4 regions of the Sphingobacterium sp. Mn56C genome follow, and region 1 is predicted to be linked to each of the others. Evidence: riboswitches for the same ligand, from Rfam matches in the RefSeq annotation. Region 1 holds a riboswitch; each other region holds the start of a gene.

Region 1 (7,770 bases):
GTTCAGCTTCGTAACCTTCCTGTGTTTGCGCCCATCCTAATTGAGATAATAACATTAAGAATAGCGCAGTTTGCCATTTTCTCATAATAAGTAAAGTATATAAGTTAATGAGGAAATATAAGGTTTTATTATGAAAAAAGCAAATTTTTATACTTCTTTTAACTGTTGTTGTAAAAATCCAATTAAGGCATCTATATTTCGTTTACTAAAATCAAAATTTACCCCAGCGACGCGGTAAATTTCTGGAATAGTTTGGGTATAACCCAATTTCAGTGCAGCTAAGTAGTTGGTTAATCCTAGCGGTTTATTTTGCAAGTAATTTTTCCATACAGCAATAGCCCCCAACTGTGCAAAACCATATTCAATATAATAAAAAGGTACTTCAAAGATATGAAGCTGTTTATGCCATAAATACGTTTCTGCCTCCTCGAGTGACGTCCAGTCTGCGAAGCCATGACCAAACTCCCTAAAGATCGTCAACCAGGCGGCGTTACGTTCGGCTAGGGTATGTCCAGGATTTGTATATAGCCAATGTTGAAATTTATCTACCGTAGCGACCCAAGGCAGCGTAGAAATAGCATCTTCCAGTTGTTCCTGTTTGGCTCTTTTTAAATCCTCCGGATTCGGGAAAAAGAGGTGCCACTGATCCATAGAAATTAACTCCATAGACATGGATGCCAGCTCTGCAACTTCGCTCGGCAGGCTTTTAAACTCCGTAAGTGCTAAATCTGCCGATATAAAGGTATGTATGGCGTGGCCACCCTCATGGACCATGGTTGTTAAATCGCGTAGTGTTCCCGCAGCATTCATAAAGATAAATGGTGCCCCAGTTTCGGCCAACGGGTAATTATAACCACCCGGCGCTTTACCCTTTTTACTCTCCACGTCAAAAAGCCCATTTTCACGCATTGTAGCAATGCATTTACCCATGTAAGGATGTAAATTACCAAAAGCCTCTTCGGTTTTTGAAATCAGCTCAGCACCATCAGCAAAAGGTTTTAAAGGAGCTTTATTGTCCGGATCTACGGCCATATCCCAGGGACGTAATGTCGACACCTTTAATTTATCCTTACGTATTTGGGCAAAATTTTGAAGTACAGGCACTACATTTTCCGCCACAGCATCATGAAATTGCAAGCAATCATCAACGCTGTAATCAAAGCGACCCATAGCAGCAAACATATAATCTCTAAAGTTATTAAACCCTGCATTTAAGGCAACCTGATGGCGCAATGATAATAGTTCGTTGAAGAGTTCGTTTAAGGCATCTTTATGCGTTAATCTGACGGCATTAATTTTGCGCCAAACCTGCTCTCTACGATCCCTATCCGGCTCTTGCAATAATGCCGCAGCCTGCTGTAGGGTATATTCTTTACCGTCGATTTCAACCATAAGTGCTCCCACAATGGTTTGATAGTTTTGCTGCTTAAGTTGTATTTCAGTAAATAGAGGGATATTCTCTTCGCGGAATATTTCCAATGCTTTTTTTACTTTTCTGAAATAAATCGGGTATCCCTCTTTCTGCAATTCCGCAATAAAGGGTGAAGCCACAAGTTTTTGATCCAAAGCATTGTTGATAGGCGCGATTTTAGGTTCTATTTCGGTGGCAAAGTATTGAAAATCTGCACCCAAAGCCTCATCGCTGGTATCGCAGGTCATACGAATATAACGCCATGCATAATCTTCCTGTAATACGGCTTCCAATTCCGAGCGGTCTACCAACCATTTTTCCAACGCTTGCACATCGTTGATTTCTCGATTTAAGAGATTTTGAAATATCGGTTCAATCTGTTCCCAAGTAATATCTAAGTCTTCTGAGATAAATGAACGGGGTTTTGCTAATGTTTTAATCATACAATTTTCAATTGCTTCAGCGCAATTTAATCATTTGTTGGTTAAGTTAAGGTAAAAAAGCACTTCCCAGGCTAGGGAAGTGCTTTGAACAATCATTAGGTTAATGATGTTTAGAGTATTTCGGCAAGAAAGTACCCTGTTTGGTTAATTAAATCTCTTTTTGCGAACACTTCGCCAATGTTAATCTGTCCGATTACATACTTATAGTTTTCGCCATAAAAACGTTCCGAAATACTTTCAAAGTTCAGCTGCTGCAGCAGCGCTTCATCCTCATATCTGAAGTACGCTTTTATACTATAATTGGTAGAGTACGCCAACTCCTGTGACTCCAAGTGTTTTTTATACTCATAGCGGTAGTCGTAGCGTAAAGCCGTAATATCCGATAATACGGCAGAACCCGTCGGGTGACCACCGGCACCTTTACCATAGAAAAACTGCTCATCCGCAAATGCTGCCTTTACCAAAACACCATTGTTTTCATTTTCTACATTATACAATAAGTTATCCTTGGAAATAAACTTCGGTAAAACATACAACACAACCTCAGCATTATTAACTTCTTTGGCCAAAGGAATCAGTTTTATTTTGTAGTTCTTCTCTTTAGCATACCGAATATCCGCATCGTTTAATTTGTCGATTCCTAAATTTAAAACCGCCGTAGGATCAATAAATAAACCATAAGCATGAGATGCCACAATAGCAAGTTTATATTTAGGGTCGTAACCGCCAACATCCAATGTAGGGTCAGTTTCAGCGAAACCCAATTCTTGCGCTTTTTTCAAGGCAGCCTCGTACGTTTGGTTTTCATTGAAAATCTTCGAAAGAATATAGTTTGAAGAACCATTAAAAATACCACTTACCGAATGTAGCAACTCGTTGTTATAATACTCTTCAAGATTACGAATAATAGGAATACTGCCACATACAGCACCTTCATACAATAAAGACGTGCCATACTGCTGTTGTATCTCGGTAAGCTCCTCCAAATGAGTAGCGATCATTTTTTTATTTGCCGACACCACATTCTTACCCGAAGAAAGGGCTCTTTTTGTAATTTCAAATGCTGCATCCGCATCGTCAATCAACTCTACAACGGTATTAATTTCAGAATCCCCCAAAATTTTTTCAGCATCCGTAGTAAAAAGTTCGGCAGGAAGACTTCTTTTTTTATCTGCATTCTTGATTACAAATTTCTTGATCTCAAGGTTCAGGTTTTTAGTTTTGATAATGTCATATAAACCTTGGCCAACGACGCCAAAGCCAAACATACCAATCGTAAGTTTTTTACTCATTTCTATCTCTTTCCCTATTTATATATTTTAAGCTATTTTATTTTATCGAAAGCCTGCTGAAGATCATCTTTAATATCATCAATATGTTCAATACCAACAGAAAGACGCAATAGACCCGGATAAACTCCAGCAGCCTGTTGTGCCTCATCGCTTAACTGCTGATGTGTTGTTGCTGAAGGGTGGATAATTAGCGTTTTTGCATCGCCTACATTCGCCAAATGACTGATTAAGGATAGGGAGTCAATAAATTCATTTGCTTTTTCAGCACCACCTTTAATCGTAAAAGATAACACCGCACCATAACCATTCTTAAGATACTTCTGCGCACTTAGATGATACGGGTGGCTTTTTAGTCCAGGGTAACTAACTTTTTCTACCTGCGGATGCGTTTCTAACCACTGGGCAATTTCCAAGGCATTATCCACATGGCGTTGTACCCGTAAGGATAACGTTTCTAAGCCCTGTACAAGCAAAAATGAGTTGAAAGGCGATAAGGCCGGGCCAAAGTCGCGAAGACCCTCCACACGCGCTCTAATAGCGAATTGAATATTACCAAAAGGGCCATTTTCGCCAAACACATCCGAGAATACTAAACCATGGTAACCCTCTGAAGGTTCTGAAAACTGTTTAAATTTCCCATTGCCATAATTATAATTACCCCCATCGATGATAACGCCACCAATACTCGTACCATGACCACCAATCCATTTCGTTGCCGACTCTACCACCACATTAGCACCATGCTCAAATGGTTTAAATAAATAACCCGCGGCACCGAAAGTATTATCCACAATAAACGGGATATCATGCTTACGTGCTACGGCAGCAACTTTTTCAAAATCCGGAATATTGTAGCTCGGGTTACCGATAGTTTCTACATATATCGCTTTTGTTCTATCGTCGATAAGGCTCTCAATAGCTTCAGCATCTGAGCTTCCAGCGAAACGAGCTTCAATACCTAATCTTTTAAAAGCAACCTTAAACTGATTGTAGGTACCGCCATATAAGTTCGCGTCCGTAACAAAGTTATCACCTGCTTCCAAGATGTTATTTAGTGCAATAAACTGCGCTGCCTGTCCGGAGGCCACCGCTACAGCGGCTACGCCACCCTCCAACGCTGCAACACGTTTTTCGAAAACATCTGTTGTAGGATTCATAATCCGCGTATAAATATTTCCAAACTGCTTCAAAGCAAAAAGATTTGCACCATGTTCTGCATTTTCAAACACATACGATGAAGTTTGATAAATAGGTACCGCGCGCGATCCTGTTGTAGGATCTACTTCCTGGCCAGCGTGTATTTGTAAGGTCTCGAATTTAAGATTTTTATTATCAGCCATTTCTTTTCAATTTTATGGATATAAAGTACAATATTAATTTTTAAGTGGTGGATTGAAGGTGGTCGTCTTCTGCAGGCACAATTATCTTCTGCCGATTAGAGGCATAAAAATATTGTCCAGACGACTAACGCATTCGGGTGCAGAAGGTCGCCTTAGCCTTAAAAAGCTGCATAAAGATGGTAACCAACATCGGTGTGTCGGTAAAGTTTGCAAGAAATAAGGTCACGTAGTATTTCATATAGTTTGCTATTTAATTTATAGTCTCCAAGACATAACATCTTGGACAGGATTTGGCACCTTTTCAAAAACTGATGGTTGCCAGTGGGTCGTTGAGCCAGTCTCTCGCCACTTCTTTATAAACCAAAACCTATATGTTTAGAGGTATTGATTAGGTCGACATTATATAATGCCGAACACAAATATAGAATAAAAAATAAAAATTTAAAATTAAAATGGAAAAATTAAAATAGGAGGTGGCAGTAGTCAGAGCAATGGACGCTGCTTAGGGGCTGCCACCAGCATATAAGGTTTAAACGCTCTAAAACATCTTAAGTTATAAACTATTTTTTAGCCGAGTTTAAAACTTAAGATGTTTAACGGTTAACCCGTTGTTGATAAGTTGTTTTATCGCATCGATACCGATTGTTAGGTGTGTTTCGACAAACTTTGCGGTAACCGAAAGATCCGACTCAATAGTTTTTACACCCTCCGGAACCATAGGTTGATCGGATACCAGCAGCAATGCTCCGGTAGGGATCTTATTTGCAAAGCCCACACTAAATATCGTTGCCGTTTCCATATCCACAGCCATAGCACGAATAGATTTAAGGTATTTCTTAAAGTTTTTATCGTGTTCCCAAACCCGTCTGTTGGTCGTGTAAACCGTACCAGTCCAATAATCGCGTTCATGATCACGGATCGTAGTAGAGATGGCTTTCTGTAAAGCAAAGGCCGGCAATGAAGGCACCTCAGGTGGGAAATAATCGTTGGAAGTACCTTCGCCACGTATTGCCGCAATAGGTAAGATCAATTCACCTACGGCGATTTTCTTTTTTAGTCCGCCTGTTTTCCCTAAAAACAAAACCGCTTGAGGGGATATGGCCGATAAAAGATCCATCACCGTAGCCGCCATGGGGCTACCCATACCAAAGTTAATCATGGTAATACCATTGGCCGTACAGGCCTGCATAGCCTTATCTTCCCCATATATAGGCGCATCGTCGTGCATGGCGGAGAACATTTTTACATACTTCGAAAAATTTGTCAATAAAATATAGGCGCCAAATTCTTCCAAAGGCATTCCCGTATATCTCGGCAACCAGTTGTTTACGATATCATTTTTTGATTTCAGTCCTGGTGTTATCGGACTATCTACAGTTTTTTTCTTGTTCATACTAATTTCGTTTATATATTTCTGTCTATTAAAAACAAAACCCCTCACATTTTCAGGTGAGGGGTTTTGATGCTAAGCAACTTTGAGCTTTTTCATATCAGACTTTGCAAATTTTTTCTTTGCATACTCCAAGGTAATATGGAGTGTCTTATCCTCACGATCATCTTTCGATGTCGGTATTTCAAACATCGCATCGAGCATAATGGCCTCGCAAATACTACGCAAACCACGTGCCCCAAGTTTAAAATCCCAGGCTTTATCCACAATAAAATCAAAAACCTCCTTATCGAATTTTAAATTTACGTCTTCGTATTCAAACAGCTTAATATATTGTTTTACCAATGCATTTTTAGGCTCCGTTAAAATACTTAATAAGGTCTCCTTATCCAAAGGATTTAAATGGGTAAGGACAGGTAAACGACCAATCAATTCAGGAATTAAACCAAAGCTTTTTAAATCCTGTGGTGTAATATACTTGTATAAATTGTTTAAATCGATCTCTTCTTCCTCTTCCACCATTTTGTACCCTACAGTTTGGGTTCTTAAACGGTTGGCAATTTTTTTCTGTATACCATCGAAAGCACCACCACATATAAACAAGATATTACTTGTGTTTACAGTGATCATCTTTTGGTCCGGATGTTTACGTCCGCCTTGCGGTGGTACGTTCACATTCGTACCTTCCAAAATCTTTAACAAGGCCTGTTGAACGCCTTCACCAGATACGTCACGTGTAATAGATGGATTATCACTTTTGCGTGCAATCTTATCAATTTCGTCAATATAAATAATGCCACGCTCCGCAGCGGCCACATCATAATCTGCTGCTTGTAACAAGCGTGTCAAAATACTCTCCACATCCTCACCTACATAACCAGCTTCCGTTAAAACAGTGGCATCGACAATAGAAAAAGGTACATTTAATATTTTAGCAACGGTTTTTGCCAATAAGGTTTTTCCGGTACCCGTTTCTCCAACAATGATTAGATTCGACTTTTCAATTTCAGTTTCATCGGCACTTGATTTTTGATTCAGCCTCTTGTAGTGGTTATACACGGCGACGGAAATTACTTTTTTAGCATCGTCCTGACCGATAACATATTGGTCCAAATGTTGCTTAATTTCTAAAGGGCGAATCAATTGCAAGGTTGTCTGTAAAGACTTGTTCTTCCGTTGATTCAATTCCTCCGCTAAAATTTCACCAGCTTGTGTTACACAACGATCACAGATATGCGCCCCGTCACCTGCAATAAGCATTAAAGCTTCATTTTTGCTGATACCACAAAAGGAGCAATGTATATCTTTGTTACTTTTACTCATTCGTTATTTCTCTTTTTTAGGTGCTAACACCTCGTCAATCATTCCAAATTCCTTCGCTTCTACAGCTCTCATCCAGTAATCTCTATCGGATGATTTTTCTACCCATTCGTACGATTGACCAGAGTGTTCCGAGATAATGCTATAAAGCTCTTCTTTAAGTTTCATCATCTCCCTAAGGTTAATCTCCATATCCGATGCTACACCCTGTGCACCCCCCGAAGGTTGGTGAATCATAACGCGTGAGTGTCTTAATGCAGCACGTTTACCTTTGGCACCCGCAACCAACAAAACAGCGCCCATAGATGCCGCAATACCTGTACAGATTGTAGCAACATCCGGTGAAATATACTGCATAGTATCGTAAATTCCTAAACCGGCATATACACTACCACCTGGCGAGTTAATATAGATCTGTATATCCCGCTGCGCATCTGTAGATTGTAAAAACAACAACTGAGCCTGAATAATGTTTGCTACCTGATCGTTGATACCATCGCCCAAAAAGATAATTCTGTCCATCATAAGACGAGAGAACACATCCATTTGTGCCACATTAAGCTGTCTTTCTTCA
Region 2 (7,770 bases), on a different contig from region 1:
ACAAAAGTAAACCTGCAATTACGTTAAAAATTAATTTCATATCTTCTTGTTGTTTTTATTTGTTCGACAAAGGTGGTAGTCTTTTTTAGCACCAAACTTAATCTAGATTAAGAAATAAAAAAAACAGTTTTTTGTTTGTCATGGTAGTGTCGTTTATAGTCTTTCCGGTGTGTACCCTTTACTTCGCCTAAATTAAAATAGCGCTTTAGCCTACGGGATTATTGCTTAACTTGGTTTTATATTTTAAACTAATCTTGTACCATGCTATGAAAAGATATCTACCATCTTTAGCCTTTACCAGTATCTGTGCCACATTACTCAGCTGCCAACAATTAACAAATCAGGAGGGAAAATCTGCTAATGACGCCTATACAGCGACATTAGACCAGCAAATGGCAGCGCATATATTTGCACTGCCTACACATTGTTTAACTGTGGAGTACCCCAATAAACTGGGGCAAACAATTGGCGCTGTCAGCGACTTAAAAACGCCTAAAGCATTACGTCCTATATTTTATGGCTGTTTCGATTGGCATTCTTCGGTACATGGTTATTGGTCTATTGTAACGCTTATGCAGCGTTTTCCAGACCTTGATAAATCGGGTGCGGTGCGTGCGATTTTAAATTCGCATATTACACCCGAGCATGTAGCCGTAGAAATGGCCTTTTTTAATGATGTAAATAATACAAGTTTCGAGCGTACCTATGGATGGGCTTGGTTGTTTAAGCTACAAGAGAGTCTGTATACCTGGAAGGATACTGATGCACAGCGGTGGAAAACGGCGTTACAGCCGTTGGTAAGCTTGCTGGTGGAACGGTATAAAGCCTACCTGCCTAATTTAGTTTACCCCATACGTAACGGGCAGCATATAAACTCGGCATTTGGCTTATCCTTGTCGCTGGATTATGCGCGTACTGTGGGCGATAAAGATTTTGAGGAGGCTATTATAACGCATGGCAAGCGGTTATTTGAAAAAGATGTGAATTGTGATTTGGCGTACGAACCGAGTGGTATTGACTTCCTGTCACCCTGTTTGGAGGAGGCGTATTTAATGGCTAAAATACTGGATGCAAATGACTACCAGGATTGGCTTCATAAATTTTTACCGAATATCTATGCCAGCAATTTTAGTTTAGCTCCTGCCATTGTTAAAGATCGTAGCGATGGGCACCTCGTGCACCTGGATGGATTAAATTACAGTAGGGCAGCCTGTTTATATGGTATCGCAAGTACAAGTCCGAAATTGTATCACCTGCGTAAGTTGGCGAAAGCGCATATTGATTTTTCCTTACCTAATCTTTCAACACAAGACGACTATATGGGCTCGCATTGGTTGGGTACGTTTGCCTTATACGGCATTAGTAAGGGCGAATAAACGTGTAAAGGGGCAAACGTAATAGGTAGGCCCCTTTTTTTATTTAGGTTATTCTTTTGGAATGAGTACATTGTTTTCCAGTCGTACAGAAACATACTTCACTACCGTGAAACCATCTTCCTTACTTACGATCTGCGATAAATCTAAGCCCTTGCGTGAGAAGGCAGCCAATATGGCCGTCCGGAATGCTGCTTTGCTCGAGCCCCAGCCTTCGCTGTTTACGGTGTCGTTATTAAATTGGATAAGTTCCTCAACACTGTAGCTGCTGAACTTATCAAAGAGATGCTGATAAAGTTGTGTAGTTGACATACCATTTAAAATTTAAGCCGTTAAACCATAAATCGTATCAGAACTGTTTTGGAAAATAAGCGTTTTTAAACGTTTATTTTGGTCGAAAACCCGTATTGTTTTACCACCGCGGTGACTGCACTCGGTTGGTATTGCGTCGTGCAATTCTGAATACTCTACAAATCTAGTAGTCTTTTTTGTAATTACAAATTTTTTTTACTTTTTTATTAGTTAACTTATTGTTTTATCGATTTTTAAGTTTTTTTTGCGATGTAACCTTAGGGTATAAGGCTGGTGAATATAATAAAACGCTATACCACCCAGAAAATATGCCAGTACATCGCCCCAGTCGGCAGTATTGTAGCTGGTGTATTTCGGGGCAATATATTCAAAACCAATAGCTACATACAGACAAACAACCATAATTTGTACCAGCGGAAAGCGGAAACGAAAGCGGTTGCCGGCGATTGTTAAGGCCACAATCAGCATAAAATGCAAAATAAGGGGGACAAATACAAAGTCGGTAAGCCAATTGTTGAGCCATGGAATTGGGCATCCCATCTTCCGTGTATAACGTATAAGCAACCAGCTGCTCGCATAGAAGACCACAAAAGGATCGATAAATTGCCGCATTAATGTGCAAAGGATACGGCAATAAGCATAGTAATGGTGCTGCATAACATTAAGAGTAAAAACATAACCCAGCCAAATTTCTTCGCATTTTTTCGCAGGGTGCTGTCCTGTTCGTTTTCTGGAAATAGTGTATTCTTTATTTCCGCCATATTACGTTCAATAAAATTTTGTTTCCTTTTCATTTCGCAACTATTTTTTACAAAAATACAAATAGTTTTCAAAATTAGAACAAATGTTCTAATTTTGGGTATGAAAACAAAAGATCGCATTCTTGAGGTTGCATTGACCCTGTATAATGCCGAAGGAATTCGTACGGTTACGACCCGACATATTGCTGCACAATTGGGGATTAGTGCCGGAAACCTGCATTACCATTTTAAGCATACGGAAGATATTATTCAAGCCTTATTTGAAGGTTTGATTGAAGAATTCGACAGGCTGTTGTCTTTGCTCCGTATGGGCACCATATTGGATTTGGATGGTTTTGAAAAATACCTGAGGCAATCTTTTCACATCCATAGAAAATACAGTTTTCTGTTTCTGCATTTCGTGGAAATTGGAAATTGGATTCCGGCTATTCGCGACCGTTATTTCCAGCTTACCCAAGAGCGCGAGGTACAGTTTTTAATGTTGTTTCAGCATTTGTCGGCCATAGGTGTATTTCGGGTGTTACCGTCGACAGGAGCCCAAAAAGATTTGGTTCGACTCTTATTTATTGTCAGTGATTTTTGGCTTGCACATAATGCCTTAACCGAAAGACATGATGGCGAGGAGGCTTTCCAACAGTATAAAAGGGCGGTGGAATCGCTTTTTAAACCTTATATGGCCTAATTGCTGCCTCGTGCTGCTGCACATGCTGACAAAAAAAATGAGCGAATTGTTTTTTTTGTGTTACGCTTTGTCATAAAGTCGTTGCAAACTGACATCATGTCTTAATTTAGGGTATTGGAACAAGCCTTGCTAGGCTTTTTACATAAATTAATGCACATATAAAATTTTAAAACATATGCAGGAAAAAGGTAGTATATCGATCCATACGGAAAATATTTTCCCGGTAATTAAGAAATTTTTATACTCAGACAATGAGATTTTTTTAAGAGAGCTAGTTTCCAATGCTGTGGATGCATCTCAGAAAATTAAACGTTTATCATCTTTAGGTCAGTATAATGCGGAGGTTGGCGATTTAATCGTTGATGTTAAGTTTGATGAGGCCGCAAAAACCATTACTATTTCGGATAATGGTATTGGTATGACTGCTGAGGAGATAAAAAAATACATTAATCAGATTGCTTTTTCGGGGGCAACTGAATTTATGGAGAAATTTAAAGAGGCTAACGACGCGAATGAGATTATCGGTCGCTTTGGTTTGGGCTTTTATTCTGCATTTATGGTTGCCGATCAGGTTGAAATTGACTCCTTATCGTATCAGGATGGGGCTACGGCGGCGCACTGGACTTGTGATGGTAGTACATCCTATGAAATTTCGGCGGGACAGCGTACCACACGTGGAACAGATATTATCTTACATATCAATGACGAGTCGACCGAATTTTTACAACAGGCTCGACTTCAGGAGATTTTAGATAAATATGCTAAGTTTTTGCCGGTACCAATTCGCTTTGGCACTAAAACGTCGTCGGTTGAGGATGGCGAGGACGAAGAGGGTAAACCTAAATATAAATCCATCACGGTTGATAATATTATTAATAATACAAACCCGGCATGGACAAAAGCTCCGTCGGAATTAAAAGATGAGGATTATCTGGCTTTTTATAGAGAGTTGTATCCTTATTCTACCGATGAACCTTTGTTCTGGATTCACTTGAATGTAGACTATCCGTTTAACCTTACGGGTATTTTATATTTCCCGAAAATTAAAAATGAGTTAGAGGTACAGCGTAATAAAATTAAGTTATACTCGCGCCAGGTATTTATTACCGACGAAGTTAAGGATATCGTTCCTGAGTTCTTGATGTTGTTACATGGTGTTATCGATTCACCGGATATCCCATTGAATGTTTCGCGTTCGTTTTTACAAGCTGATGGTAACGTTAAAAAAATAAATAGCTATATCACTAAAAAAGTTGCGGATAAGTTGCAAGAGATCTTTAAAACCGATCGTAAAGGTTTTGAAGAGAAGTGGGAGGATATTGGCTTGTTTATTAAATATGGCATGCTGAGCGATGAAAAGTTTGCGGAGAAGGCAAATGACTTCTGCTTAGTTAAAAATACCGATAACGAGAAGTATACCATCAAGGAGTACTTTGAAAAGGTAAAAGATATTCAAGCAGACAAAGATGGTAACATTGTGTACTTGTATAGCAGTGATGTGGCGCAGCAGGATGGTTTTATCGCGTCCGCAAAAGCGAAAGGTTATGAGGTGTTGGTATTAGATGGTCCTTTAGATACACACTTTGCTTCATATCTGGAACAAAAAGGAGGCGAGAAGGTGCAGTTGAAGCGTGTGGATTCGGATATCATTGATAAATTGATTCAGAAAGATGAAAAAATTGAATTGGTGTTGACCGAAGAGGAAAGCAAAAAGGCATCTGAGCTCTTTACGCAGGCCATAAATCGTACGGATATGAACGTGCAGGTGGAAGCCTTACATGCGGATGATTTGCCTGTTTCTGTTACCTTAGATGAATTTATGCGTCGTATGAAGGATATGGCTAAGACGGGTGGGGGCATGGGCTTCTACGGTAACTTGCCTGATAATTATAAGGTGAGTATTAACGGTAACCATCCCTTGGTAAAACGTATTTTGGAAAGTTCGGAAGATGAGGGCCAGGTTTTGGCAAAACAGGCTTTTGATTTGGCTCTTTTATCCCGTGGTTTATTGACCGGCGCGGATCTTACATCCTTTGTAAAACGTAGTGTAGCGCTTATTTAAGCCGATTTAAAAAAATAATGTCTTAATCCTCATGTGTTTAAAACCTCATGAGGATTTTTTGTTTGAAAACATTTGCACGATATGCAGTTTTATACTACTTTTGTATCACAAAATCACGGTGGGTATAGCTCAGTTGGTTAGAGCACTAGATTGTGGTTCTAGGGGTCGTCGGTTCGAGCCCGATTATCCACCCTGTGAAGCCTCTCTTTTTAGAGAGGCTTTTTTTTTATCCTTCCCATTGTTTGGAAACCCGAATGCTGTGGCATTTCTATAGCAGGGCTCCGGTAGGGTGATCGGCTTAGCAGCCAGGTCTTGATTTTGCAAAATTTTAAGCCTTAGCCCTGTTGTTTATAATGTATTGTAGGACGGCTCGGAGTTTAGCTTTTGGATGTACGCTGTTCTTTCAAAATAACCGACAATATAGGGTTTAACAGGTAACCTGCTTGTAGTTGTTTTCCCTCCGTATGACCCTTCTGCTGCTAGCGTGCTTCCTGTTTTTGCGGTTTTTATTTTTATTTTACTTTTTTTTGATGGCTCTTTTTCCACACACAACTTAATATTCCTTTTCCATAGTTGTTGATAAGGAGGGGTTTACGTGGTGCGGACTGCAGAGCTGGTGATCCGATGTAATTGTAAAAAATCATAATTTGTCAATAATCTAAAAAATGCACTTTTATATATCAAAAAAACGTCTTACATTTGTCGAAATCCTCGATATTAGTACATCTAAGCGGGATTTTATGACACATGGTGGGTATAGCTCAGTTGGTTAGAGCACTAGATTGTGGTTCTAGGGGTCGTCGGTTCGAGCCCGATTATCCACCCTAAAAAAGGAGTCCTAGCGACTCCTTTTTTTGTATACGGAATATTCCTGGCGCTCCGTTGGCTCGGCAATAGACGGTTTGGGTTCTAACCGTAGTAGATGCTTGGCTTTAAAAGGTTAAAGGGGGTCGGTCGCTGCAGGATTTTGTTTCGTTGCTCCGCCTTTGGGTGCATCTAGTAAAACATGGGATGCAGTATTACGGAGCGGGATAGCTGCTGGCAAAAGCTCTTCGATATACGATGGTCGTGGTTTTAATTTAGAAAAGGGCTTTTAGGAAAATTAGCCACATGTGCATATTTAGGACCTAAACTTATTAATGCCTGTTTCCATAAATCTTCTCCGTCTAAAAGAAAAATAAGATCGCTATCGTATTTTTGATGTACAGCCCAGGAATTCTGTTCAATCTCTTGATGCAATTGATGCGGATCCCATCCTGAATAGCCGATAAAGAACTTGATCTCCTGTGCTCCAATAAGCCCTTCCTGCAGTAATATTTTTAACAGATCAAAATCCCCACCCCAATAGATATCGTTGTGAATTAATGTTCCCGATTTGAGTTTATCGTAGGCACGGTGCAGAAAGAATAAGGCATGGTTTTCTACCGGTCCGCCAAGGTATACGGGAAGGTCAATACCGCTAAGGTCGGCGATAATATCCGATAACAATAACTGAGACTTATGGTTCAGAATAAGGCCTAAAGAACCCGCTGTAGTATGTTCGCACAGCATCACCACAGAACGTTCAAAGGTTGGGTCTAAGATAAAGGGCTCCGAGAGTAGGAGACGTCCTTGTTCAGGTGTGTTTTCGTTAAACATACTTATTCGTATTAGATATTATAATTAAAGCTACACAAAAGTAAGAACTTTAGGAAACAAAGCCGTAAAAAGGCCCTAAACATGACAATGTTTTACGGGGGTTTTAGTAAGTTTGTCTAGTTAACTTAGATATACATATGGCAATTGAACATAAAGACATAGCCGCTATTCGGGAAGATTATGCTAAGGGTACACTTTTGGAAAGTGATGTCGATAAAAATCCCTTTCATCAGTTTAAAAGCTGGTTCGACCAGGCTATAGATGCTGCGGTTGTAGAGCCTAATGCTATGGTGTTGGCTACAGTCGATGCCGATGGTTTCCCTTCTTCACGTATTGTATTGTTAAAAGATATTAAAGCCACTGGTTTTAGCTTTTTTACTAATTATGAAAGCAAAAAAGCGATGGATATGGCGTACTCCGCTCAGGTTAGTTTATTGTTTTTTTGGCCCGAATTGCAGCGTCAAGTGCGTGTTTTAGGGACTATTGAAAAATTACCTGCCGAAGATTCGGACGCTTATTATGCCTCTCGACCGAAGGGTAGTCGTATCGGAGCTTGGGCCTCGCCGCAAAGTCAGTTTATTCCAAATCGTAATTTTATTGAAGAGCGCTTTGATTATTATGCAAAACAGTATGCCGAACAGGAGGATATTCCTCGTCCGTTGCACTGGGGGGGGTATATTGTCAAACCAATTTATTTTGAGTTTTGGCAGGGTAGAAGCTCGCGTATGCACGATAGATTGGTTTATGTATGGGAGCAAGGCGATTGGCAACTTAATAGATTAGCACCTTAATGAATTTAGATTTAGATGCAATAATACAGCAGTTCGGTGGAGAACTGCTGTCTGCTGTGCCACATGGTCTGCAGGATACATTGGTGGTCGATAAATCCATCCTTTTGCCTTTATGTTTATGGCTTCGTGATCACGAAGCATTTTATTTTGA
Region 3 (7,770 bases), on a different contig from region 1:
ATGGCTTCTGCGGCCCTACGTGATCGCATTGTAGGGGCTCGTATTTTAGCCGACGCGGTACATTCGGATCACTGCCCCGTATTATTGGAAATAAAATAATTTACGTTATAAAAAAAGGTTCGGCATTTTTGCCGAACCTTTTTTTATAACGTATATGTTGCCGAACATTTTCTTGTTTCCTCTACTTTACAATGAATCAATCGGCAGGGATAATCTGCCAATTGTTGGGGTGCCACCACCTCTACCAAGTACTTCGCCATATTCTCTGCCGTAGGGTTGAACGGTACCACAACCAGGCTTTCGGCAGTAATTTGTTGTAACTGCGTAAGTAAAGGGTCCTTTTCCCAAATCAAAAATTTATGATCATAATTGTCTTCCAACCATAGGCAAAGTTTTTCTTTGATAACTGAAAAATCTAATACCCGGCCAACGCTATCTAATTCCATGGCTTCCACCACAAAGTGAATTCTATAATTATGACCATGAAGGTATTGACATTTGCCTTCGTGTCCTACCACTCTATGTCCACATGAAATATCGTGATATCTTTCTGCTGTAATCATAAGGCAAAGATAGGGAATATTTGTATTAAGGTGTAGCGCTTACAGCGGGTAAGCCACCTGCTGTAAGCGCTACACCTTATAGGGTATTATTATTTTATGCGTAATAGTCTGTCTGGGAACTGATCGATCTTTTCAATCGTTAATTGCTGCATCACTTGGTAAAGCTGTGCTTTAAACATATTAATTGTATGTTCCGCTCCTTCATTACCTAAAGCGCCGACACCGTACATAAACGGGCGCCCCATAAAATTAAAGTCTGAACCCACGGCTTGTGCACGCGCAATATCCACACCCGAACGAATACCGCCATCCATCATAATTTTTACTTTGGATTTGTAGGCAGGGTTTCCGGCCAATCGGATTAAGGAATCTATAGAAGATTCGCTGGCATCAAGCTGACGGCCACCATGGTTCGATACGATGACACCATCTACGCCAAGCTGAATGGCACCTTCCATATCTTCATCTGTCGCAATACCTTTAAGTACCAAAGGCCCTTTCCAGATATCGCGGATGGCTTTCACTTTCTCCATATTCACCTTTCCGGTAAAGGTTTTATTCATAAACTGCCCCAGCTGGCTTAAATCCAGCCCTTTTTCCATGTAAGGTTTCAGTGTTGCAAAGGAAGGGATACCATGTTGTAACGTCTTAATACCCCAGGTAGGGCGAATCATTGCTTGGAAGATGTTTTCAATATTCATCTTCGGCGGCATCGATAAGCCACTTTTAATTTCTCTGTAGCGCAGGCCGAAAGAAGGTACGTCGACCAAGACCACCAATACAGGGCACTCTACAGCCTTTAAGCGGTTTAAAATATCATCGCGTAGGCGATCTTCAGTAGGATGGTACAATTGAAACCAAGCTTTTCCTTCAGAAACTTCCGCAATGCGTTCAATGCTACTTGTAGAAACGGTACTTAACGTATACGGAATATTTAACTTTGCGGCACCCTTAGCTAGAATTTCTGGAGCATTAGGCCACATTAATCCTTGCAAGCCTATTGGTGAGATACCAAAAGGTGCACTGTAGCGGTGTCCGAATAAGTCTACCGACATATCAATATCGCTACCTACCCGTAAATACTGAGGCTTTAATAGAATGTTATCGAAATCATTTTCGTTTCTCCATAAGTTAAGCTCTTCATTACAGCCGCCCTCTAAATAATCAAATGCAAACTTCGGAATCCTAGATTTTGCTTTTCTTTTAAGATCCGCTACCGATGGATATTTTGAATGGTAAGGGAATACAATTTTTTTGCTCATTATTATGCTAAAAAGGTCGATTTAGTTTTGTTGGGCTAATGTACAAAAAAATGGGTAATATATGCCATTAAAAGGCTGTTGACTGCTGCAGTATGCTTTATTTTTTTAGAACAGCATAGTACAGGTAAGATGCCCAGCTTTAATTAGGGAACAATTTGGCATTTACAGACTTACCCTGTCCGTCCGTTCCAAAAAAATGGATGTAGTCGACTTTGGTATTTAAGCCCGAGGTACCTTCCCGTTGCTGAATAAATAGTCGGTTAACTTTCATTTTTACGCCCGATACGGAGGTTTCTATTTTAGCATGTTTATTTTTGTCGACACTGAGGTATAGCTTTTGTGCGGGATAAGATACCAAACTTACCTCGTAAGTATTGTCGCCAATTTTGTGGGTATTTACGCCGTAGGCAAAAGTTTTTTGTACGGTACTCAAGGATTTTATTTCACCTTTATTTTCAAAAATCTGCCGTGTTACCCGAATAGGGTTGTTGCTGTCGAGTTCGCCTGTTGCGCTGTAATTTGCTTGGTATATAAAAGCATTTTTTCCTCTATTATGTTGAATATAGAATAAAAGATCAGCAACATGCGGGGTAGGGTATCCGTCTTGTCCGAAAACCGACAATACGGATACACTTATTAAGAAGGATAAAATGCACTTTTTCATACCTGTTTTTGTGCAAATTACATGATTTTAATGTATTACCAATAAAGTTAAAATTAATTAACCTTTACCACCACCAAATAGTCTGGATATAAGCCAGATAATCAAAGCCAATACCAGTACAACCATAATAACACCAGACCATACACCGGCCTTAAAAATACCTTCAATTACCTGGCAGCTGCTTAAGGACATGATAACGAAGGCGAACACTGTAAATTGAGCTAATTTTTTCATATTATGTTTTTTAAAGGTAACAGCCAATAGAATCAAAAAGTTTGATTTATTGTGAATTATAGGCAATGGCATGTGGGTATACGCAAAAAAAAAGCTGCCCTGCATAGCAAGACAGCTTTTAATATTTAATAATAGGACTAATTAGAAAGGATTATTCAGCACGTAAGATTTTCGCTGCTTTAACCATAGATTCCAAAGCAGCTTTAGTCTCAGGCCATGCACGCGTTTTCAAACCACAGTCTGGGTTAACCCATAATTGTTCGGCAGGTACTACTGCTTTTGCTTTACGCAATAACTCAACCATCTCTTCTGTACTAGGTACACGTGGCGAGTGGATATCGTATACACCAGGACCGATATCATTCGGGTATTTAAATTCGCCCGCGAATGCCTCCAACAGATCCATTTGTGAGCGTGATGTTTCAATCGTAATAACATCTGCATCCATCGCTGCAATATCACGGATGATATCGTTAAACTCGGAGTAACACATGTGTGTATGGATTTGCGTATCATCTTCTACATTAGATGAAGACACACGGAAGGAGCGTACAGACCAGTTCAAGTAATCCTGTTGGTCAGCTTTACGTAATGGAAGACCCTCACGAATAGCAGGCTCATCGATTTGAATAATTTTAATACCCGCTTTTTCTAAAGCTTGTACCTCATCCAAAATTGCCAATGCAATTTGGTATGTTGTTGTCGAACGTGGTTGGTCGTTACGAACAAATGACCATTGTAATATCGTAACCGGACCCGTTAACATACCCTTCACCGGGCGATTCGTTAAAGATTGTGCATAAGCAGACCAGCGAACAGTCATATCTGCAGGGCGGTAAACATCCCCATAAATAACCGGAGGTTTAACACAACGAGAACCGTAAGACTGTACCCATCCGTTTGAGGTGAATGCGTACCCCGCCAATTGCTCACCGAAATATTCAACCATATCATTACGTTCGAATTCACCGTGTACTAACACATCGATATCCAAGTTTTCTTGCAATCGGATGGTATTTTCCGTTTCTTCTGCAATGGCTTTATCATACGCTTCTTGTGTAATAGCACCTTTTTTAAGGTCAGCTCTCCACTTACGAACATCCTTTGTTTGCGGGAATGAACCAATTGTTGTCGTAGCAAAAGCCGGTAATCCAAATTTAGCCTGTTGCGCAGCTTTACGCGCTGCAAATGCTGAAGTACGCTTAGCATCCTCATCCGTGATATTGTTTACACGTTCTTTAACTTCAGGTTTGTGAATTAAAGGAGATGTACGGCGACTTTCGGCAGCAGCTTTGTTAGCTTCGAAACGCTTAGTTGTATTTTCATCAACCTCGGCATCCGCATCCGCCAATACTGCAAGATCTTTAACCTCAGCAAGTTTTTGTTTTGCAAACGCCAACCAGTTTTTAACCTCCGCAGGAAGCGAAGTCTCGTTTTTTTCGTTGTCTAAATCGAAAGGAACATGCAATAAAGAGGAAGAAGGAGCAACCCAAACGCGGTCTTTACCTAAAGCGTCAACAGCCTGTTGAATTTTTGCTAAAGACTTTTCATAGTCATTTTTCCATATATTACGGCCTTCTACCACACCTAAAGATAAGGTCAATGAGGCAGGTACTTTAGCTAAGATAGTATCCAATTGTTTTTCGCCACGTACCAAGTCGATATGTAAAGCGTGAACAGGAAGGTTTACAGCGATATCTTCGTTATCCAATAAAGCCTCGAAGTAGGTCGCTACAATTAGTTTAGCACCCTTTGCTGCTGCCGACAATTTAGAAAATACCGTAGCGTAAAGCGCTTTCACATGCGCATCGATATCCAAAGCCAAGAAAGGCTCATCAATCTGAATATATGCAGCACCAGCATCCGCTAATTTCGATAATATCTCTTCGTAAACCGGTAAAAGATTGTCGATAAGGTCGATACGGTTAAAGTCAGCTTCTTTTTCTTTACCCAATAATAGGTAAGTAATAGGGCCAATAATAACAGGTTTTGTTTCAATACCGAATTCTTTCGCTTCGTTGTATTCGTTTAAGAATTTTTCGGATGTTAATTTAAATTCTTGGTTTTTAACAAACTCAGGTACAATATAGTGGTAGTTAGTATCGAACCATTTTGTCATTTCCATTGCCGTAACATCTACGCCACCTTCCTGGAAACCACGCGCTAAGGCGAAGTATAAATCTAAATTGTACTGACGGTCGATTTTACCTAGTAACGAGTTGTATCTAGCTGGAATTGCACCTACTGTTAAAGATAAGTCTAATACTTGATCATAAAACGAGAAATCGTTTGAAGGAATCAAGTTGATACCTGCATCTTTTTGTGTTTTCCAGTTGTTTTGACGGATAGTCTTTCCAGCCTCTAATAATTCTTCCGCAGAAATTTTCTTTGCCCAATACGCTTCATTAGCTTTTTTCAATTCACGGAAAGGTCCCACTCTTGGGTAACCTAGGTTGTTAGTAAGTAACATAGTCTTTTCCCTATTGTTTTAATAAAAATAGTTTTCTGCTGTAGAGAAGGTTCTTGGACTAGAATCTTCGGCTTATCTTTCTCCATCAGGAGTAGAATTTAGCACCTTGTCTGGTGACAGGTTGCCAAGGCTTCTTCGGGTCTATTCCCTCTGCCTTTCTCTATAAGCGTCACAAATCTATAGAATGGAAATTTAAAAAACAAAGTTTTTTGTAAAAAGTTTTAAAAGAGCAGGCCTATATTTGGCTATTTTTTTTTGAAGTGTTTTCATCCTAACAGGAGGGGGCTATTTTGAAGGTAAGCGATTTGCAGTTTTCTTTTTAGCCAAATAATGTGCCTGTTACAGTTATACCGGGTTTGCCTGTAGCAGGTTTTTGCTGTTGGTATAAACAACAAGAAGATGATTAATTTCATCTTCTTGTTGTGGTTGTAAAGCCTTTAAAAATTAGCTCACCAATAATTTATAACCTTTACCGTGAACGTTAACAATTTCCACATTAGGATCTTCTTTCAGATACTTACGAAGCTTACTTAAGAAGACATCCATACTACGGCCCGTGAAGTAATTATCGTCGTGCCAAATTTTTATTAAGGCTTCCTCCCGCGTTAAGACATCGTTCTTTTTTAAGCATAACAAACGTAATAATTCCGCCTCTTTTGTAGACAATTTTTGCTGTTGCCCCTTATAAGAAATCACCTGGCTGGTATAGTCGAAGAAATAACCGCCGATTTCAAATTTATCGGCAAGTTCTTCATCCTTATCTTTGTTAATGCGTTTTAGGAGGGCATTAATCCGTAGCAATAACTCTTCAACGCGGAAAGGTTTGGTGATATAATCGTCGCCACCCAGTTCGAAAGCCTGCGTTTTATCCTCCATCATACCTTTAGCCGTAGCAAAAATAATAGGCACCGTAGTATTCGTTTTACGAATTTCTTTGCCCAATGTAAAGCCATCCTTTTTCGGCATCATAACATCTAAAATACAGAGGTCAAACTTGTCCTTACGAAATTGTTCCAGTGCGCTCTCTCCATCTTGGCTCAATACCACTTCATATTTACCTTTAAGTTCGAGGTAATCTTTTAATAATTCACCTAAGTTAGGATCATCTTCTGCTAATAATATTTTTTGCATAACTAAAGTCTTTAATCGTTCAAATTCTATTTAATATTTACCCGACTTTAACGGCAAGGTAACTTCAAAGGTCGTGCCTTTGTCCTTCTCACTTTTCACTTGGATTTTGCCATCCAATCTTTTAATGATATCATGTACATAACTTAACCCCAACCCGAATCCTTTAACATTGTGAACATTTCCTGTTGGAATTCGGTAAAACTGATCAAAAATCTTCTCCTGCTGCTCCCGGGTCATGCCCATGCCTTTGTCGGATACGCTGATTATAATATTAGATTTATTGGCCCTACTTTTTACGGTAATGTTAGGGGGTGCTGTGCTATATTTAATGGCATTGTCTACTAAATTAAAAAACACATTAGAAAGATGCAATTCATCTCCGATAACGGTATCATTTTCGGCCAGGAGCTCTGTCGTTAGTGTGCCTTCAGCCTTTTGCAGCTGCAGTTGCATGCTGTCTAAGACATTTTCCAGTAGAGGGTTGATTTCTACCTCTGTACGTTCTATTTTTATATTTTCTTTTTCGAGTTTCGCAATATTAAGAACCCTTTCGATATGGCTGCCCAGACGCACATTTTCGTCGTAAATAATATTAGCAAGTTTGTTTACACGGGCTTCGTTGGTAGCTATTTCTGGATCACGTAGAGACTCGCTAGCAATCATAATCGTCGCTACAGGGGTTTTAAACTCGTGCGTCATATTATTGATAAAATCGGTTTTCATTTCCGAAATTTTCTTTTGCCGGAATACGATCGATAGGGTATAGGCGAAACAACCAATCAGTAAGGCAAACAGCGCTAACGTGGGTAAGATGAGGTAGCTCATATTATCGACGATTACAGCGCGTTTATTTAAAAAGTAGATGGTAAGTTTACCCGTTGATTCGCCAATATCTCCTTTAAACAACGCGGTCGAGTAGGGTGTCAATTTTTCATGTGCATGCGTATCCTCCACATGCGAAAGGGGATATAGCAACCTGTATTTATCACGTATTTCCATGCGGAAAGGCGAGTGTATATCGCGGGAAGCAAGCTCAGATATTAAAAGTCTCTCCAATAAGGCTTGGTTTAAACGTTGTTCTAAAGGCCTGTTTGCCATCTCCATGCTTGCCGCTACATCTTCCACTACACCAGCTTTCTTACCGCCTATAGCTGCTAAAGTGTCAAAAACATTTTTTGCATCAGCTAGAAATTCGAAATTTAGTTTTTTAAGCTCTGCATTTAATTCCATTATTTTCAATGCAATACCTTCATCGCCTCGCGGCGGCAATGTAGCAATTTGATAGCTGTTAATATTACGGCTTCCTAATTCTATATGCGGAATAACATAGCGCATAGAATCGTCTTTGGCTTCAATACGGGGCACCTCTTTTTTGGCCGACACATTGGTATAGTTGTCTACCATAGTACTCCCGGGCAATTGCTCAAACTCTACTGTAATCTCGAT
Region 4 (7,770 bases), on a different contig from region 1:
CTGTATGGCCAGCAATAGTAAAAGACTGCCAGAATTGGCGAATAAAATCTTGCTGCTCCTTGCTTAGGTACTGAAATTCTAAATCGATACGGCTATTGTCATAAAGCTCCATAAAAATATGGTCTATATGCACAAGATCGTAGTCCAACTGCCCAAAATCGCTTAGAATAATTTCAGCAATAGGGTAAAAATCCTCCAACGTTTCGGTGGGCAAACCCTCCTGTTCAAGCAATGTATTGTGAATTTCAAAAAGGTAGAAAAACTGCGTTAATGCCGATACGTCTTCATAGTTCGACGATAGGGAAACAAATTCTTGTATGGTAAAAAACTGTGGCGACCAAATCGCTTTTCCATACACCTCGGCAAGATGCTTTTTGAGGTAGCTGATCGGGCGTTTATTATTAAATATAATGGCGATATCCGATAGGTCATTGCCAAATCTTGTTTTGATATCTTCTGCTACAGATCGTAAAAATGGTGGGTACATAGACTATCTTATTTAACTGCTACTAAATTATTTGATTTGGCATAATACAGATACCCAGATACGTTTTGGTAACCGAGGTTCCTTAATGCATGCATATATTGATCCACCTGATACTTATGCTCGATATAGTCGTCATTGGTAAATTTAAAGTCCAGGACTATCGTTTCCTCCTTGCTCGTAAATACCTTGTCAGGGCGGATGGTTTTTCCTGCTGCGGTAATAATTGCAGCCTCGTTCCAAATTTTAAAATTCCCCTGCATCCATAGCTGAATTTGGGGGTGCTGCCAAACCCGATATACCTCCGTTAGCAGCAGTTCTTTATCCTCAAGAGCCAAAATACCCTCTTGAATAAACCGGGAAACGATTTTTTCGATATCCTGTTCCTGTCTAGCTTCCGACATGATTTCGTGTGCAAGAATACCATACTGCGAAGCTTTCTCCAGCATCAGAATGGTATTTAAATTTCTTTTGCTGGATTTGTTTAATGCCGATTCCAAAGCCTGCGATATCGGATAGCGTTGCAGGGCAGTGGTGCTTTCCTGATTTTCCGTTTCCTTTAATTGGACCCTGGGAATAATCTGGTTTACCTGAACACAGCCATCTTCCAACGGATATGGGGCGCTATCGGAATCTAATATTTGAAATAAGGTGTCCGAAATAAACTCGTTTTTAATGTCGTACCCTGTAACCTGTTTTGTTTTAGTATCTACAATTTCTTTAAATGCCGGTGCTGTTATGTACAAGTGCTCGACCGTTCTGGTGGTCGCCACATAGAGCGTATTCAAAGCATCCATATAGTTAAACAGCATTTCTTCATAATATTGCTTGTAGAACACCGATTCGGCGAGGCTACTGTTGTATTTAATCGGAATTTTCCCCAACTGCGCAAATGGCGTATTCTCGGTTGTAATCCAAAAGTCGCCGTTTACCATGCCATCTATAGTCCAAGAGGCAAAAGGAATCATTACCACATCATAGGCTAAGCCTTTTGATTTATGGATGGTGGTAACCTCGATGGCATTGACTTTGCCGTTTGATGGTAATACGGATTTAAATCCATCCTCCTCCCAAAATTCTAAGAACTGTATTATGCCACGTTCGCCATTCGCCGTAAAGCCGGCAACTATATCCTTAAAGGTAAGCAGGTAAGGTAGGTGTATATTCCCTAAGGAAGTAAAGCCATATACCTCGATTAGTTTTTCGATAAGATGCACCAAAGGAAGGTTATGCCAAAGCTCCCAACCCTCAATTAATGCAGCCGGCAGTATGCTGTTAAGCTCCTGAATAGCATTGTTTTTAAATGTTAACCACAATGCCGCATCGAAGTGCTCTCCAGTTTGTAAAATCTGGTAAAGGTAGGTTATACGGGCTAGATGAATGCTGTGCTTATCCGAATTATAAACAATAGCATATAGCGTTTCCAGCAATAGCCGTATTGCATCGTTGGATGCCAACGATAAAGCATCACCAGATATCACCTCCAAAGCTATACCACTATTATTTTTGTACGCCATTAAGGCTTTTATTACCGCAAGTGCCTGTGCATTGCTACGCACCAAAATACCAATTTGTTTAGCCTCGTAGCGCCCCGTAGTTATCCACTCGCCCACTTTTTCGCACAGCCTATCAATCGCCTGATCTTCGACCTGCCTATTACGACGTGAACCCGATTCGACCGGAATATAGGCAATTTCTATGCTGCCCTGTTTTTCCGTATTTTGAGCTTTATCCTCCGGAATCTCCTGTCGGCTATTTTCGTAAGCCTTTATCAACATGGCATCATTCTGCGAATTATGCCACCAGGTTTGCCCTTCCTCGTTTAATTCACTCCGCACCTTTTCATTAAGCACCTGTTGCAACAACAACGGGAGCTTTTCGTACACATAATTGTTGAATGCAATAATATTAGGGAGGCTTCTGAAGTTGGTATCTAAGGTGCCGTTCTCTATAAAGTTTGACTTATTGTGCTCGGTTAAATGGAAAGTTGTCGTTACCTGCTCTTCCACCTGCTGTAAAAGTATGCGCCAATCGCCATTTCGCCATCGGTATATACTTTGTTTTACATCGCCTACGATCAAATGCTCGTTGCGTATACCTTCCGTGTCGCCGAGGGCATTCAGCAATAAAGGGCTATAGTTTTTCCATTGTATTCGAGACGTATCTTGAAACTCATCAAACAAAAAATATTTGTAGCGGTTTCCTATCTTCTCCCATATAAAGGTAGGGTCATTATGATTATCCAGGCCTAGTTTATTCAGTAAAATCTGAGAGTCCGATATCAGTTGAGCCCCATTTTCACGTCGCCAAGTGCTCAAAAGGTCACTCATCTCTTTTAATAGACGCAAGTAATACAAGTTTCCTTGTACCGCTTGGTAGGCAATGTAACTCGGAAAAAATTGTCTTAAGTTTTCAAAATGTGCCAAGACTGGAGCAAAAGCCGTCATAAGATCATAGCGAACCTGTTTATCCTGGCCCGTAAAGGCATCATCATTATCGATTAACCCAATAAATTTGTCCAGAAGTTTTGCCGTATCGGAGGTGGAGAGTTTATGTACATGCGTGGATACCTTACTTGCCGATACGAGTTTATTTCTCGATTTACCTTTCATGTCGCCTTCATCGACCTGCAGCTGCCGATAGCATGCCTGAAAAGCACCAATTGCGGTACTTAAGGCCTCCATAAAATCGGCTGTTTTTTCCATTACCTCCTTGTTTAAAAGGTTGAAAATACGATGCGTATCAGCGGTAATTAAAGCACCATCAAATTCCTGGAAGTTTTCGGAGAATATAAGGCCTGCAAGTTTCATCAACTGCTGCCGATAGTTCCAGTTCTCGTTATTGTTAATCTTTTTCTCCGCAAAACCAATTATCCAATCCAGCAAATCCGGACGTTCATCCAGCAGCTGATTTAACATCACCGTCAGGTCTGCTCTAACCTTATTGGTATTCATCTCGATTTTATAGGCTGCATCCAGGTTAAGTTCATAGGTGAAGCTACGAATTACCTTTTGCGAAAATCCATCGATCGTACTGATGGTAAAATGGCTGTAGTCGTGCAGGATTTTACGGTACACCCGATAAGCATTATCCTTTAAACTGTTGCTTGTCCAGGAAGGGTTTTGCTTTAATAATAGGCTACGCACACTTTCAATCCGGTTGCTTGGGTCTGCGATGGCTAAGCCCTGTAATACCGACAGGATACGGTCTTTCATTTCGGCTGTAGCCTTATTGGTAAAAGTTACGGCTAGTATTTCTCTATAGCTATTTTCATTCGCCAATAGCAGCGATAAGTAATGCAAAGTGAGGCTAAACGTTTTCCCTGAACCCGCTGATGCCTTCAGTATTTTTAATGGTGCTGCCAATGTGTTATCTTATTGTACGTTTATATTATTACGAATTCACTAATATACTAATGTTATCCTGTTCGTCTAGTAATCTATAAAGAACGTTATTAAAATACCAAAAAATCTTTTTATCTTTGCGTCCCCTCTTACATGTTGTACGGGGGATATGTTGAATACATAAATTATAATAAAACATGGCAACTAAAATCAGATTGCAGAGACATGGTAAAAAAGGAAAACCTTTTTACCACGTAGTAGTAGCAGACGCACGTGCACCACGTGATGGTAAATTCATTGAGCGTTTAGGTTCTTACAACCCAAACACTAACCCAGCAACTATCGTTTTAGACGTAGAAAAAGCTTTAAAATGGGTGAATAGCGGTGCTCAACCTACTGATACAGCACGTACTATCCTTTCAGAAAAAGGTGTTTTATACAAAAAACACTTGCAAGGTGGTGTGAAAAAAGGTGCTTTCGATGAAGCTAAAGCAGAAGAATTATTCGCTGCTTGGGTAGAAGGTAAAGATTCACGTGTTGAAGGTAAAAAAGCTGGATTAGCAAACGCTAAAGCGGAAGTTAAAAAAGCTGCTCTTATCGCTGAGACGAAGAAAAAAGAAGAAATAGCTGCTGCTGTAGCTGCTAAAAATGCTCCAGTTGCTGAAGAAGCTGCTGCAGAAGAAGTAGAAGCAACAGAAGCTGCTGAAAACACAGAATCTGCTGAAGGTTAATTTTTACCTACACAGATTTTTTAAAGAAGGTGCTCCCAAAAAGGAGCACCTTCTTTACGTTTATGCCTTGCTGAAAGCTTTTTAGTTAGCCCGTTAACATATACCTTCCTTTTTCGGACCTGCATATACAGGTTTATTTGTATTTTTGTGTTTTGAACAAAGAAAATGACAAACGAAGACAGTTTTTATATTGGTTATGTAAGTAAGACACGCGGTCTTAAAGGGGAGGTTCAATTATTTTTTGAATTTGAAGATTATAAGGATTTGGAATTTGATATAATCTTTTTAGAAGTGAACAAAAAATTAGTACCCTATTTTATTGATCAAATAAAGCTACACCCCAATAGTACGGCCTATGCTACCTTCGAAGATATCGATCATATCGATAAGGCGCAGGTTTTGGTACGCAAAAAAATGTATTTACCAAACGATAAAATGCCGGAGCGTGATCCCGATGATTTTCGCTATACGGACTTAATCGGTTACCTGGTTGTCGATGAGGAACATGGTGAGCTTGGTGAAATTATTGATGTTCAAGAAATGCCACAGCAGTTTATAGCTACCGTAGATATGGATGGCAAAGAATTGATGTTTCCATTGTCTGATGATTTAATTTTAGGGATTGATGCTGAAGAGGAAGTGCTCGAAGTAGATCTTCCGGAAGGGTTGGTAGACCTCTATAAAGCGTAACGCACTGCAGCAGGCTTTAGCATACGTGGCGCCTATGCTCTTTGTGCTAAAGCCTGCTTCAAATTATGACCTGTTGATTACTACTTTCTATTTTTTTCTTTTTTAATTTTTACTTCTTGATTTGATTAGCGATATTAGCGACGCTTATAGAGAAAGGCAGAGGGACTAGACCCGCTGAAGCCTTAGCAACCTGACGCTTGTCAAGGTGCTGCATTCTACCCATATGGGAAAGATAAGCTGAAGAATCACTGTTAACTCACGTGCATTTTCTCTAAGCCTAAAAACTAACAAACATGAAAATTGTAGATCATATCAAGAACGCAAAGGGGAGAACTTTGTTTTCTTTTGAACTTTTGCCGCCCCCTAAAGGGCAGGGGATCCAAAGTATCTTTAATACAATGGATGAGTTGATGGAATTTAAACCTCCTTTTATAGATGTAACCTACCATCGGGAAGATTATTTATATAAAGAGCATAGCAACGGTCTCTTAGAGCGTGTGTCGTATAGAAAACGCCCAGGTACGGTAGCTATTTGTGCGGCTATTATGAATAAATATAAGGTCGATGCGGTGCCTCATTTAATATGTGGTGGTTTTACCAAAGAGGAAACGGAAAATGCACTGATAGATTTAAACTTCTTAGGTATTGATAATGTATTGGTATTACGCGGTGATGCACGTAAGGGGGATCCCGATTTTATTCCTACACCGGAGGGGCATGCCTATGCAACTGACCTTTTGCAGCAGGTATTGGACATGAATCAGGGTAAATACTTACACGAAGATGTGGTCAGCTCGGAGCATACGAACTTCTGTATTGGTGTTGCCGGATATCCTGAGAAACATTTTGAAGCTCCGAATTTTAATACCGACTTCAAATGGTTAAAAAAGAAAGTGGAAATGGGAGCCGAGTTTATTGTAACCCAGATGTTCTTTAACGTCGATAAGTATAAGGAGTTTGTTATTAAATGCCGCGAGCATGATATTCATGTTCCTATTATTCCGGGGTTAAAACCACTAACGACAAAAAAACAACTGATTACGCTGCCTAAAATCTTTCACCTTGATATTCCGGAGGATTTAAGTGATGCTGTAGATCAATGTAAGACTAACGCTGATGTGCGCAAGGTTGGTGAGGAATGGTTGGTACAGCAATGTAAGGAGTTAATAGACTTTGGCGTGCCTGTATTGCATTTTTACACCATGAGTAACCCTGGCCCTACCAAAAAGATTGTAGCGCGTTTAGCTTAACTCTTGTTAACAAAGGTCTGATTTGGGTAAAAGCCTATCCAAAAATACGGTATAAAAGAGCTGCCGTTTGGTTATTGGCAACGGCCGACTTGACCTGCTATTTGTATAAACTGCGGCTAGCGTGCTTTAACAAGGCCGTAAAAAAAAATAGGCAGTAGGTGTTAAGCTTTATGGTAATACTTAGCACCTACTGCCTATACATTATATAACCCGTTGTATAAGGCCTATTTATTAACTTTAGCCCAAGAATCCTTTAGGGTAACCGTACGGTTAAACACTAGATGGTCGGGTGTTGACTTGCTGTCGAGGGTAAAATATCCTAAACGAATAAACTGATATCCCTTTCCAGGTTCTGCATTTAACAAATCAGGCTCTACAAATGCTTTTTCTACAATCTGTAAGCTGTTAGGATTAATTGACGCCTTGAAGTCTTCTTCAGCAGCAGGGTTCTCTACTTGAAATAAACGGTCGTATTGTCTAACCTCAACTTCTTTCGCATGTGCAACTGAAACCCAATGGATTGTACCTTTCACCTTTAGGCCAGAGGTATCTTCACCCGATTTAGAGTTCGGGACATAGGTACAGTGTACTTCTGTTACCTTACCATTTTCATCCTTTTTAAAGTCGTGGCAGGTTACAATATAACCGTGTTTCAAACGTACAGAAAGACCCGGGCCTAAGCGGAAAAACTTCTTAGGTGCATCTTCCATAAAATCGTCGCGCTCTATCCACAATTCCTTAGCGAATGGAATAATTCGTGAGCCCTCTCCACCTTCAACCTCCGGGTTGTTTTCGCCAACAAGTTCTTCCACCTGTCCTTCAGGATAGTTTGTGATAACCAGTTTTATAGGGTCAATAACTGCCATCCGGCGCCATGCACTTTTGTTTAAGTCTTCGCGAACAAAGAACTCTAAAAGGCTGATATCAATCATGTTTTCGCGCTTCTGAATACCGATACGTTCACAAAAATTGCGAATACTACTAGGTGTATAACCACGGCGGCGCATACCCGAAATGGTTGGCATGCGCGGGTCGTCCCAGCTTTCTACATGCTTTTCGTTTACCAATTGTAAGAGTTTACGTTTACTCATTACCGTATAGGTCATATTTAAACGTGCAAACTCATACTGTTTGGAAGGGAAGATTTCAAGCTTGTCGATTAACCAATCGTATAACGGACGGTGTGGAACAAACTCCAGTGTACATACGGAATGCGTAATCTTCTCGATAGAATCCGATTGCCCATGCGCAAAGTCGTACATAGGGTAGAT

The links. Region 1 has a riboswitch for S-adenosylmethionine ahead of ACL9RF_RS12625 (O-acetylhomoserine aminocarboxypropyltransferase/cysteine synthase family protein). Riboswitches for the same ligand answer to the same signal wherever they lie in the genome.
Region 2: it holds a riboswitch for S-adenosylmethionine, as region 1 does, so the genes downstream of both, ACL9RF_RS00215 (5-oxoprolinase) here and ACL9RF_RS12625 (O-acetylhomoserine aminocarboxypropyltransferase/cysteine synthase family protein) in region 1, are expected to answer to the same signal.
Region 3: it holds a riboswitch for S-adenosylmethionine, as region 1 does, so the genes downstream of both, metE (5-methyltetrahydropteroyltriglutamate--homocysteine S-methyltransferase) here and ACL9RF_RS12625 (O-acetylhomoserine aminocarboxypropyltransferase/cysteine synthase family protein) in region 1, are expected to answer to the same signal.
Region 4: it holds a riboswitch for S-adenosylmethionine, as region 1 does, so the genes downstream of both, ACL9RF_RS10265 (methylenetetrahydrofolate reductase) here and ACL9RF_RS12625 (O-acetylhomoserine aminocarboxypropyltransferase/cysteine synthase family protein) in region 1, are expected to answer to the same signal.

The regions. Positions count from the first base shown of each region.
Region 1 is NZ_JBMOUC010000004.1:296,004-303,773, reverse strand. It holds gene ACL9RF_RS12640 (hypothetical protein) at 1-85, opposite strand, end outside; gene ACL9RF_RS12635 (M3 family oligoendopeptidase) at 148-1,854, opposite strand; gene ACL9RF_RS12630 (homoserine dehydrogenase) at 1,965-3,146, opposite strand; gene ACL9RF_RS12625 (O-acetylhomoserine aminocarboxypropyltransferase/cysteine synthase family protein) at 3,179-4,486, opposite strand; SAM riboswitch class I at 4,739-4,848, opposite strand; gene ACL9RF_RS12620 (AMP nucleosidase) at 5,064-5,879, opposite strand; gene clpX (ATP-dependent Clp protease ATP-binding subunit ClpX) at 5,952-7,199, opposite strand; gene clpP (ATP-dependent Clp endopeptidase proteolytic subunit ClpP) at 7,203-7,770, opposite strand, start outside.
Region 2 is NZ_JBMOUC010000001.1:36,730-44,499, forward strand. It holds gene ACL9RF_RS00205 (YceI family protein) at 1-40, opposite strand, end outside; gene ACL9RF_RS00210 (DUF2891 domain-containing protein) at 267-1,376, shown strand; gene ACL9RF_RS00215 (5-oxoprolinase) at 1,425-1,685, opposite strand; SAM-I-IV-variant riboswitch at 1,750-1,844, opposite strand; gene ACL9RF_RS00220 (hypothetical protein) at 1,896-2,297, opposite strand; gene ACL9RF_RS00225 (hypothetical protein) at 2,297-2,479, opposite strand; gene ACL9RF_RS00230 (TetR/AcrR family transcriptional regulator) at 2,547-3,128, shown strand; gene htpG (molecular chaperone HtpG) at 3,304-5,190, shown strand; tRNA gene ACL9RF_RS00240 (tRNA-His) at 5,309-5,382, shown strand; gene ACL9RF_RS00245 (hypothetical protein) at 5,539-5,736, opposite strand; tRNA gene ACL9RF_RS00250 (tRNA-His) at 5,941-6,014, shown strand; gene ACL9RF_RS00255 (YqgE/AlgH family protein) at 6,265-6,828, opposite strand; gene pdxH (pyridoxamine 5'-phosphate oxidase) at 6,966-7,619, shown strand; gene ACL9RF_RS00265 (NADH-quinone oxidoreductase subunit C) at 7,619-7,770, shown strand, end outside.
Region 3 is NZ_JBMOUC010000002.1:200,090-207,859, reverse strand. It holds gene ACL9RF_RS08345 (exodeoxyribonuclease III) at 1-99, shown strand, start outside; gene ACL9RF_RS08340 (6-pyruvoyl trahydropterin synthase family protein) at 144-563, opposite strand; gene ACL9RF_RS08335 (alpha-hydroxy acid oxidase) at 653-1,825, opposite strand; gene ACL9RF_RS08330 (DUF4833 domain-containing protein) at 1,965-2,489, opposite strand; gene ACL9RF_RS08325 (hypothetical protein) at 2,547-2,723, opposite strand; gene metE (5-methyltetrahydropteroyltriglutamate--homocysteine S-methyltransferase) at 2,875-5,193, opposite strand; SAM riboswitch class I at 5,263-5,362, opposite strand; gene ACL9RF_RS08315 (response regulator transcription factor) at 5,638-6,324, opposite strand; gene ACL9RF_RS08310 (sensor histidine kinase) at 6,355-7,770, opposite strand, start outside.
Region 4 is NZ_JBMOUC010000003.1:135,374-143,143, reverse strand. It holds gene ACL9RF_RS10285 (PD-(D/E)XK nuclease family protein) at 1-487, opposite strand, end outside; gene ACL9RF_RS10280 (UvrD-helicase domain-containing protein) at 496-3,849, opposite strand; gene ACL9RF_RS10275 (30S ribosomal protein S16) at 4,026-4,559, shown strand; gene rimM (ribosome maturation factor RimM) at 4,725-5,249, shown strand; SAM riboswitch class I at 5,391-5,488, shown strand; gene ACL9RF_RS10265 (methylenetetrahydrofolate reductase) at 5,543-6,499, shown strand; gene ACL9RF_RS10260 (glutamine--tRNA ligase/YqeY domain fusion protein) at 6,724-7,770, opposite strand, start outside.